2 regions of the Streptomyces chromofuscus genome follow, and region 1 is predicted to be linked to the other one. Evidence: riboswitches for the same ligand, from Rfam matches in the RefSeq annotation. Region 1 holds a riboswitch; the other holds the start of a gene.
What was found. Region 1 has a riboswitch for cobalamin ahead of IPT68_RS24115 (ribonucleoside-diphosphate reductase subunit alpha). Riboswitches for the same ligand answer to the same signal wherever they lie in the genome.
Positions count from the first base shown of each region.

Region 2: it holds a riboswitch for cobalamin, as region 1 does, so the genes downstream of both, IPT68_RS08520 (cobalamin biosynthesis protein) here and IPT68_RS24115 (ribonucleoside-diphosphate reductase subunit alpha) in region 1, are expected to answer to the same signal.

Region 1 covers NZ_CP063374.1:5,318,082-5,323,413, forward strand. Annotated here, with positions in the region: gene IPT68_RS24115 (ribonucleoside-diphosphate reductase subunit alpha) at 1-2,161, opposite strand, end outside; cobalamin riboswitch at 2,286-2,410, opposite strand; gene IPT68_RS24120 (GNAT family N-acetyltransferase) at 2,464-2,970, opposite strand; gene mctP (monocarboxylate uptake permease MctP) at 3,088-4,698, opposite strand; gene IPT68_RS24130 (DUF3311 domain-containing protein) at 4,695-4,958, opposite strand; gene IPT68_RS34235 (YbdD/YjiX family protein) at 5,058-5,249, opposite strand; gene IPT68_RS24135 (carbon starvation CstA family protein) at 5,230-5,332, opposite strand, start outside.
Region 2 covers NZ_CP063374.1:1,883,522-1,888,853, reverse strand. Annotated here, with positions in the region: gene IPT68_RS08525 (cobyric acid synthase) at 1-968, opposite strand, end outside; gene IPT68_RS08520 (cobalamin biosynthesis protein) at 965-1,915, opposite strand; cobalamin riboswitch at 2,018-2,158, opposite strand; gene IPT68_RS08515 (hypothetical protein) at 2,435-2,656, opposite strand; gene IPT68_RS08510 (inorganic phosphate transporter) at 2,688-3,950, opposite strand; gene IPT68_RS08505 (class II aldolase/adducin family protein) at 4,416-5,165, shown strand.

The sequences.
Region 1 (5,332 bases):
CGATGGTCGGCGTCTCCAGGAACAGGTTCAGCGACTGCGCCTGGTCGAGGAACGGGGTCCGCGCGGCCGCCATGTCGATCAGCCCGCGCTGCGGGATCTCCCACGCCGTGCGGTAGAGCCGCCGTACGTCCTCGGGGATCCAGGCGAAGTCCTGCACCGAGCCGTTCGCCTCGCGCAGCGCCTCACGGGTGCGGGCGTCCCAGACGCCGAGCGCCTTGAGCTCCCGCACCAGGTAGGAGTTGACCTGCAGGAACTCGCCGGACAGGGTCTCTCGCTTGAACAGGTTCGACACCTGCGGCTCGATGCACTCGTAGACACCGGCGATCGAGGCGATGGTGGCCGTGGGCGCGATGGCCAGCAGCAGGGAGTTGCGCATGCCGACCGCGGCGATCCGCTCGCGCAGCGCCGCCCAGCGCTCCGGCCACGCCGGCTCGACGTCGAAGTGGTCGGGATGCAGCACGCCCCGGGCGGTACGGGTCTTGTCCCACGCGGGCAGCGGCCCGTTGCGCTCGGCGAGGTCGGCGGACGCCTCGTACGCGGCGAGCATGACGCGCTCGGCGATCCGGGTGGACAGCGCCTTGGCCTCGGGCGAGTCGAAGGGCAGCCGTAGCTTGAAGAAGACGTCCTGCAGGCCCATCGCGCCGAGGCCGACGGGACGCCAGCGGGCGTTGGAGCGGCCCGCCTGCTCGGTCGGGTAGAAGTTGATGTCGACCACGCGGTCGAGGAAGGTGACGGCGGTGCGGACGGTGGCGTCCAGCCGCTCCCAGTCGATGCCGTCCCCGGTGACGAACGCGCCGAGGTTGACCGACCCCAGGTTGCAGACTGCCGTCTCGCCGTCGCTGGTGACCTCCAGGATCTCCGTGCACAGGTTCGAGGAGTGCACGACGTGGCCCGGCTCGGCGGTCTGGTTGGCGGTCCGGTTCGCGGCGTCCTTGAAGGTCATCCAGCCGTTGCCGGTCTGCGCCAGGGTGCGCATCATCCGGCCGTACAGCTCGCGCGCGGGCAGCGTCTTCTTCGCCAGGCCCCGCTCCTCGGCCCGGCGGTAGGCGGCGTCGAACTCCTCGCCCCACAGGTCGACCAGCTCGGGCACGTCCGACGGCGAGAACAGCGACCACGGCGCGTCCGCGTTCACCCGGCGCATGAACTCGTCCGGGACCCAGTGCGCGAGGTTGAGGTTGTGCGTACGGCGGGCGTCCTCGCCGGTGTTGTCGCGCAGCTCGAGGAACTCCTCGATGTCGGAGTGCCAGGTCTCCAGGTAGACCGCGGCGGCGCCCTTGCGCCGGCCGCCCTGGTTCACGGCGGCGACCGAGGCGTCGAGCGTCTTCAGGAACGGGACGATGCCGTTGGAGTGGCCGTTGGTGCCGCGGATCAGGGAACCGCGGGCACGGATGCGGGAGAAGGACAGCCCGATGCCGCCGGCGTGCTTGGAGAGCCGGGCGACCTGGTGGTAGCGCTCGTAGAGCGAGTCCAGCTCGTCCTTGGGGGAGTCCAGGAGGTAGCAGGACGACATCTGCGGGTGGCGGGTGCCGGAGTTGAACAGGGTGGGGGAGGAGGGGAGGTAGTCGAGGCGGCTCATGAGCCCGTAGAGCGCGGCGACCTCGTCCACCGCACGAGGGGTGTCGTCCTCGGCGAGGCCGGCGGCGACGCGCAGCATGAAGTGCTGGGGCGTCTCGACGACCTTGCGGGTGATCGGGTGCCGGAGCAGGTAACGGCTGTGCAGGGTGCGCAGCCCGAAGTAGCCGAAGCGGTCATCGCCCTCGGGGTCGACCAGGGCGTCCAGCCGGCCGGCGTGCAGGCGTACGAAGTCGGCCGTGCGGTCGGCGATGAGGCCCTCCCGGTGCCCCACGGCGACCGACTCGGTGAAGGACGTGACGCCTTGGGAGGCGGCCTCGGCGGCGATGGAACGGGTCAGCAGCCGGGCGGCCAGCCGCGAGTAGGCGGGGTCCTCGGAGATGAGACCGGCGGCGGCCTCCGTGGCCAGCTCGCGCAGCTCCGTCTCGTCCGCCCGCGCGGAGCGGCCGCGCAGCGCGGCGGCGGCGACCCGGCCGGGGTCGGCGTCGGGGAGGTCGGCGGTCAGCTCCGTCAGGGTCCGCAGCAACGCGGTTCCGGGGCCGTCGGACTCCTGGATCGCTGAGGCCGGATCGGCTGGCGCGATGGTCACGTGGGGCTCTCCCTCGCTCGGCACGGGGGCCTTGCGGAGGGCAGGGGGCAGCACACGAGCGCACGCGGCGTCGCGTCCACCGGCCCATTCCACGAGGCCCGGACGTCAGGGCACCCGGACCGGGTGGCCGGGCGCACTGTCGGCAGGTCCTCGGACTGACTCCTGTGCACGGACATGCACAAGTACACCGTTGCGGGACAGTTCCGGATTCGCACCGGATTCCCCTGCGGCGACAGCGAGCATGAGCATACATCTAGTGCCGGGGACGAGAGCCACCCCTATATGTTGTGTCGTCGATGACTTCAGAGCGTCAACTCGTAGGTGAGGAGCGTGATGTCGTCCAGGTGCGGGAGCGGGTTCCAGTCGCGGCCGGGGGTGCGGGTGAAGCCCAGGCGGTCGTAGATGCGGTGGGCCGAGCGCATGGTGCGCTGGGTCGACAGGACGATGCGCGTGCAGCCGTCGGTGGCCCGTGCGCGCTCGACGCAGGCGCGTACGAGGGCCTCGCCGACACCTCGGCCTCGCGCCTCCGGCGCTACGGCCAGCATGCGGATTTCCGCCTCTCCGGGGCGGGCAATGTCGGCCATGGGGCCGCCTTGCGGCACGTACGTCACGCCGCCGACGACGTGGCCGTCCTGGGTGGCCACCAGGACTTCGGCGGCGGAGGCTCTTTTGGCGACGTTTCGGAGTTCGTGGAGGTATTCGTCGCTTTCACCGAAGTCGAGTAGGCCGTCCTGGAGGTAGGCCTGGGCGGTGATCTCGCCGAGGGTGCCGAATTCGGTGGTGTGTGCGGGGCGGATTCGGACGTCCATGGGGGGAGTGTGCACGACAGCGGGCCGCCGTATGGCTCGATGCCGGCGGCCCGCTGCGGATTGTGGTGGGTTCTCGCGCAGTTCCCCGCGCCCCTGAGGGCGCTGTTCTCGCGCTTCTTAGTGGCTTGCCCCAGCCGTTGCCGGGGGGAGCTCCGCCTGGACTCCGGGGTCGCCGGCGTCCGCCGTGTAGTCCTCCGGGCTCGTCTCGTCGATGCCCTCGGGGGCCTTCGCGGCCTTCAGTACGAAGGTCAGGACCACCGTGACCAGCAGGTTGAGGACGAACGCGGTGAGGCCGATGTAACCGATCTCCCCGATGCCGGGGATCTCCGCCGACGAGCCGCCGAAGTGCTTCTGGGTCGGCGAGGCCACCCCGTACGCCGCGACCGTGCCGTAGAGCATGCCGACCGCCCAGCCGGCCAGCAGGGCCCAGCGGTGGAACCAGCGGGTGAACAGGCCACCCACCAGCGCGGGCATGGTCTGCAGGATCCAGATGCCGCCCAGCAGCTGGAAGTTGATCGCGACCGTCTTGTCCATGCCGAGGACGAAGACCAGCGCGCCGACCTTCACCAGCAGGGACACCAGCTTGGAGACCTTGGTCTCCTGCGCGGGCGTGGCGTCCCGCTTGATGAAGTCCTTGTAGATGTTGCGGGTGAAGAGGTTGGCCGCGGCGATCGACATGATGGCCGCGGGGACCAGCGCGCCGATGCCGATCGCCGCGAAGGCGACGCCGGTGAACCAGTCCGGGAACATGTTCTCGAACAGCTGCGGGATGGCCAGCTGGCCGTTCTCCACCTTGATGCCGGCCGCGATCGCCATGAAGCCGAGCAGGCCGAGCAGGCCGAGCATCAGCGAGTACAGCGGCAGGATCGTGGAGTTGCGGCGGATGACGTCCCGGCTCCGGCTGGAGAGCACGGCCGTCACGCTGTGCGGGTACATGAACAGCGCGAGCGCCGAGCCCAGTGCCAGCGTGGCGTACGTCCACTGCGAGGCCGCGTTCGGTACCAGTCCGCCGGCACCCGCCGCCGAGTACTTCTCGCTCGCCGCGCCGAAGATGTCGTCGAAGCCGCCGAGCTTGATCGGGATGTAGATGATGGCGACCGCGATGACGAGGTAGATCAGGGTGTCCTTGACGAACGCGATCAGGGCCGGCGCGCGCAGACCCGACGAGTACGTGTACGCGGCCAGCACGCCGAAGGCGATCAGCAGCGGCAGGTCCTTGATGAACCAGTTGGTGTCCTCGCCGCCGCCGATGCCCATCACGTCCAGCACGGCCTGAATGCCGACCAGTTGGAGCGCGATGTAGGGCATGGTCGCGAGGATGCCGGTCACCGCCACCGCCAGGGACAGACCCTTGGAGCCGAAGCGGCCCCGGACGAAGTCGGAGGTGGTCACGTATCCGTGCTTGTGCGAGACCGACCACAGACGCGGCAGGAAGACGAACATCAGCGGGTAGATGAGGATCGTGTAGGGCACCGCGAAGAAGCCGGCCGCGCCCGCCGCGTAGATCGCCGCCGGCACGGCGACGAAGGTGTACGCCGTGTAGAGGTCGCCGCCGAGCAGGAACCAGGTGATCCAGGTGCCGAACGACCGGCCGCCCAGGCCCCACTCGTCGAGGCTGTGCTCGTTCTCGGCCCTGCGCCAGCGCGAGGCCAGGAAGCCCATCACCGTGACGGCGAGGAAGAAGAGGATGAAGACGGCGAGCGCGACGCCGTTCACTCCGTCGTTCATGCTCCGGCACCCCCCTGCGACTTGCGGGCGCGCTGGTCACGCTGCCACAGCCGGTACGCGATCATGGTGAGCCCGGTGGAGATCACGACCCAGGCCATCTGGTACCAGTAGAAGAACGGGATGCCGATCAACGTCGGCTCCACCTTCGCGTACGAGCCCACCCAGAGCATGGCCACGAAGGGTGCTATCAAGCAGAGGGCGACGGCGACGCGCACGGGCGTCACCACCGGCCCTCTGTTCACATCTGGGGCATCTGACATCTGACGGCTCCGTCCCCTCGCAAATTACCTGGCGTAAAACGCAGGCAATGTAGGTCACGGTGTCCCGTTACCGGAAGCCCTCGTTCAGATACCGGTATCTCAGCAGCAGCGGAAGCCCTGCCGAGGGTCCCTTTCCTGCCCTTCTGTCCGCATTCGCTCGAACTCCCGTCGGGACGGCACCTCCGCATCCGGGTGGCCTTCACGGATGTGCGCGACATAGCGGTCGTATGCCGACTCGTCGGTCAGCTCGCGGACGTACCAGCGCACCCCGCTAGTCAGCCGGCGCAGCAGTGCCGACGGTCGCACGGCGCTCCTCCTCCTTCTCCTCCGGCGTGGCGAACAGGCCGGCCGGTGCCACGATCCTCGACTCGACG
Region 2 (5,332 bases), 3.4 Mb from region 1:
CCCCGCTCCCGCAGCCACTCCAGGGCCCGGACGGTGCCGCGCGTGCCCGGGACGACCACGAGGTCGGCGTCGGCCAGCTCCTCCGGGCGGTCCACGAACCGGACGACGACTCCGGGTTCGGCGGCCAGCGCGTCGACGTCGGTGAAGTTGGACATCAGGGGGATCGCGCACACGGCGACCCGCAGCACGTCCTCACCGACGGGCGGGGCGACGGCCGACTCCCGCACGGTGCCACGCAGCGACACCCTCAGACCGTCCTCCTCGTCGATGCCGAGACCGTGCCGGTACGGCAGCACGCCGTACGCGGGCCGACCGGTGAGGTCGCGCAGCATGTCGAGGCCGGGTGCGAGGAGGCTGACGTCCCCGCGGAACTTGTTGACGAGGAACCCGGCGACCAGGGCCTGGTCCTCGGGCGACAGCAGCGCCACCGTCCCGAAGAAGGAGGCGAAGACCCCGCCGCGGTCGATGTCGCCGACGACGAGCACGGGAAGCCCGGCGCCCCGGGCGATCCCCATGTTCACGATGTCGGTCCGCCGCAGGTTGATCTCGGCCGGACTGCCGGCCCCCTCACAGATCACCGCGTCATACGTGCCCCGCAGTTCGGCGAGGCAGTCGAGAACCGTCCCCAGCAGCCGCTGCTGCCGTCCGCCGTGGTACCCGCGCGCGCTCATCTCCCCGACGGGTTTGCCCAGCAGCACCACCTGGCTGCGCCGCTCCCCGCCCGGCTTGAGCAGCACCGGGTTCATCAGCGCGGTCGGCTCCACCCGGCACGCCTGCGCCTGCATGGCCTGCGCCCGCCCGATCTCGGCGCCCTCGCGGGTGACGAACGAGTTGAGCGACATGTTCTGCGCCTTGAACGGCGCGACCTTGACCCCCTGCCGCACCAGCCACCGGCAGATCCCGGCGGTGACGACGCTCTTGCCGGCATCGGAGGTGGTGCCGGCGACCAGCAGCCCACGGCCGGTCACGCGGGCCTCCCCGACAGCCGCGCCCACAGCAGCGCCCCCGCCGCGGTCACCCCGAACGCCAGCCCGCCGACCCGCCGGGACAACCGGACGGCCCGCTCGATGTCGGCCACTTGCACCGCACGCCCCCCACCGTTCAGTACGGGCCGGTGCTCGACCCGGCCCGCATACGACAACGTCCCCCCGAGCCGCACCCCCAACGCCCCGGCGAACGACGCCTCCACGGGCCCCGCGTTGGGACTCGGGTGCTTCGCGGCATCAGCCCGCCACGCCCGCACGGCGCCCCGCGGGTCACCACCCGCCAGCACGGCGAGGACTGCGGTCAACCGGGCCCCCGGCCACCCCGCGAGGTCGTCGAGCCGCGCCGAAGCCCACCCGTACTTCCGGTACGCGGGCGACCTGTGCCCCACCATCGCGTCCAGCGTGTTGACGGCCCGGAACCCGAGCAGCCCCGGCACCCCGCCGACGGCCCCCCACACCAACGCCCCCACCACGGCGTCGGAGGTGTTCTCCGCGACGGACTCCACCACCGCCCGCGCGATCCCGTCCGCGTCCAGCGCCTGAGGATCCCGCCCGCACAGGTGCGGCAGCCGCGCCCGCGCCCCCTCGACGTCCCCCGCCTCCAGGGCACGCCCGACGGCCCGGGCCTCCCGGCCGAGCGAAGTCCCGCCGACGACGGCCCAGGTGGCGACGCCGGTCAGCGCGACGGAAGCGGCGGGGGAGGAGCGTACGGACCGACGGGCCGCGGCGCCCAGCGCGACGGCGCCACCGGCGCACACGACGGTGTGCAGCACGCCCCACCCGCGGTGGTCCCGCCACAGCACCCGCTCCACGGCCCCGGCGGCGTGCCCGAACGCGGCGACCGGATGCCCGCGGCGTGGATCGCCGAGCAGGAGGTCGCCGAGGAGGCCGGCGGCGGCGCCGTACGCGAAGACGCGACCGGCACGCATGCGGCTCAGCCGGCCGTGGGGTCGGGCAGAGACCTGGTACGGGACCTGACTGGGCAGCCGAGCATCGCGTTATGTCCTCACTCAGGGTGTCCACGCCCTGGTTCGACGAGACCGGCGGTGAGAGTTCCTGGCTCCCGGGGGTTTCCTCCCCGGTCACAGTGGCGGGACCGCGCCGGATTCGCACCGGGCTTCCTCTCCTGCCGCCGTACATGGCTCCGGCAGTCCACCATGGGGCCGGAACACCCGTCAACTTGCCGTTGACCTGCGACGGGGCAAGTGTGCTGAGGCCCACACGGCACGGGCGGCACGGGTCTCCCGCACGTCCGCGCCCGTCCGTCGCGCCGCACGACGAAGCGCCCTGCCGGAGCCCTCGTCGAGGGCCCGCGCAGGGCGCGACAGCACCGAAGGCCGTCAGTGAGTGCCCTCAGGGACAATGTGACGGCCGTCGGGCCGCCAAGACGTAACTGCCGTCAGGCCGCCAAGAGGTGGCGGCCGTCGGGCACGACCTTGTGACGACCGTCAGGCGACGATCAGATAGATGCCGTATCCCACGGCCGCCGCGCAGGCCGCGAACGCGGTGTACGCGCCGGTGACGGCCAGCGCCGCCGACTCACCCCGCTCCGCGGCGCGTTCGCGCCGCGACAGGCCGGTGATACCGAGGGTGAACAGGCCCACCAGAGCCACCGTGACCACGAGGCTGACGCCGAAGACGGAGCCGAGGGCCGCCCAGTCGATCTTCATGTTGCTGCTGCTTCCTTCAGTAACCGGGTGCTCAGACGCTGGCCTGAGAGGGCGTCGGCTCCGCGGCCGGGGATTCGGGGCCCGCGGCGGGGGAGGGGATGGTGACCTGCGCCGCCGGGCCCTCCGCCGGGGTGCCGACCGGGGGCGGCGTCACCGCGGCCATCGCCGCGGTCACCACGCCGGCCGGTTCCTCGTCCGTGTCGTTGACGTTCGTGTGGTCGACGACCTCACGGCGGGAGATCTTCCAGATCGCGGCGCTGGAGGCGACCAGGAAGACCGCGACGAGGGCGGTGCCCCAGGAGCCGAAGCCGGTCACCCACTCGGCGATCGCGCCGACCAGCGCGGCGGCCGGGAGCGTCAGGCCCCAGGCGACGAACATCCGGGTCGCCGTCGACCAGCGGACCACGCCGCCCTTGCGGCCCAGGCCCGCGCCCATCACCGCGCCGGAGACCGAGTGCGTGGTGGAGAGGGAGAAGCCCAGGTGTGAGGAGGCCAGGATGACGGTGGCGGCGCTGGTCTGCGTGGCGAAGCCCTGCTGCGGCTGGAGGTCGGTCAGGCCCTTGCCCATCGTGCGGATGATGCGCCAGCCGCCGAGGTAGGTGCCGAGCGCGATGGCCAGGCCCGCGGAGAGGATGACCCACATCGGCGGGTCGGAGTCGGGGGCGAGGGTGCCGCCGGCGACCAGGGCGAGGGTGATGATGCCCATGGTCTTCTGCGCGTCGTTGGTGCCGTGGGCCAGGGAGACCAGGCCCGCGGAGGCGATCTGCCCGGCGCGGTAGCCCTTCGCGGCGGCCTTGCCGTCGGCCTTCCTGCCGAGCGTGTACGTCAGCCGCGTCGCGATCATCGCCGCGATGCCCGCGACCAGCGGAGCGGCGATCGCCGGGATCAGCACCTTGGTGACCAGCACGTCGCCGTGGACCGCGCCGACACCGGCCGAGGCGACGGTGGCGCCGATCAGGCCGCCCAGCAGGGCGTGCGAGGAGGAGGACGGCAGGCCGACCAGCCAGGTCATCAGGTTCCACAGGATCGCGCCGACCAGCGCGGCGAAGATGACCTCGGGACGCATGCCGCTCTCGTCCACCAGGCCCTTGGAGATCGTGTTGGCGACTTCCACGGAGAGGAAGGCGCCGACCAGGTTGAGGACGGCGGACATGGCCACCGCGACCTTGGGTCTGAGGGCACCTGTCGAGATGGTGGTGGCCATCGCGTTCGCGGTGTCGTGGAAACCGTTCGTGAAATCGAACGCGAGTGCGGTTACCACCACAATCGCGAGGATCAGCGAGATGCCTTCCATTTACCCAGGCAATCGTTCGAGGTCATTGGCTGGATGAACGTAGGTAACCTAGATGAACGAAAGGTGAACTGAGGGGGGCTTCCCGATGTCCTGAAGTGAGGGTGGACACAGCCCGGGGAATCGACGGTTCCCCGGACGGGGCCACGGGCCTTGCCCCACACGGCTGGACGCCCTTCGCGAACCGCCTCAGCCGGGTCGTCGACCCGGTGAAGAGATTCTGGTCACCCGGCACGCTGCCGCCGTCGTCGTACGGGTTGTATGCGATGTCCAGCGCCGGCGGCGGCGTCCTGCCGTCCGCCTGCCGTGCGTCCGCCGTCGCGGACGAAGTGGGGCGCCCTGATCGATCCCCGGCCAATCGGGGCAGCGGGGCGGGACGGCGATGCGCGCCCTGCCGGAGGGGGAGAGTTCCCCCTGCGGCGCGCCCGCGCCGGGACGCTCCTGCGGTTCGGCTGGCAGGATCGCGGCATGGCCGAACAGCGGTGGGAAGAGCGGGAAGAGCGGGAAGAGCGGGAAGCGCGGGGCGTCCCCGGCGACGCCCGGGAGGTGCGCGAGTCGCCGGGGAGCGGCGGGGTGGCGGAGGAGGCCCGGGCCTGGGAGGAGCTCGTGGCCACGGCGCGCCGGACCGTTTCCGAGGGACTGGTCGTCGGTACGTCCGGCAACGTCTCCGTCCGTGTCGGGGACACGGTCCTGCTCACCCCGTCGGGCGTCCCGTACGACCGCCTCACCCCGGACGACCTGACCGGTGTCGACCTCGACGGCCGGCAGGTGCGCGGCACACTCGTCCCGACCAGCGAGCTGCCCATGCACCTCGCCGTCTACCGCGTCACCGACGCCCGCGCCGTCGTCCACACCCACGCCGTGCACGCCACCGCCGTCTCCACGCTCGTCCCGGAGCTCCCGGTGATCCACTACATGGCCGGCGCGCTCGGCGGACCCGTCCGAGTCGCCCCGTACGCGACCTACGGCACCGACGAGTTGGCCGAGAACATGCTGCGCGCCCTGGCCGACCGTTCCGGCTGCCTCCTCCAGAACCACGGCACCATCACCTACGGCACGACCCTGGCCCAGGCCTACGACCGCACGGCCCAGCTGGAGTGGATGTGCCGCCTGTGGCTGACGGCGTCCTCCGTACCGGGCCTGTCGCCGTCCCTGCTGTCGGAGGAGCAGCTGCAGGAGGCGGCGGAACGGCTGCGGGGGTACGGGCAGCGGGGGTGACCGGGCGTGACTGCCGGGGGTGAGGGGGCGTGACTGCCGGTGCCGGTGCCGGTGCCGGTGCCGGTGCCGGTGTGGGCGCCGGGCGCTGGGTGCGGGGGTGCCGGCGGTGCGCGGCCAGGTGGCGGAGTGACCGTTCGTCGGCGTACCTCCCCGGTGCCGTTCTCCCG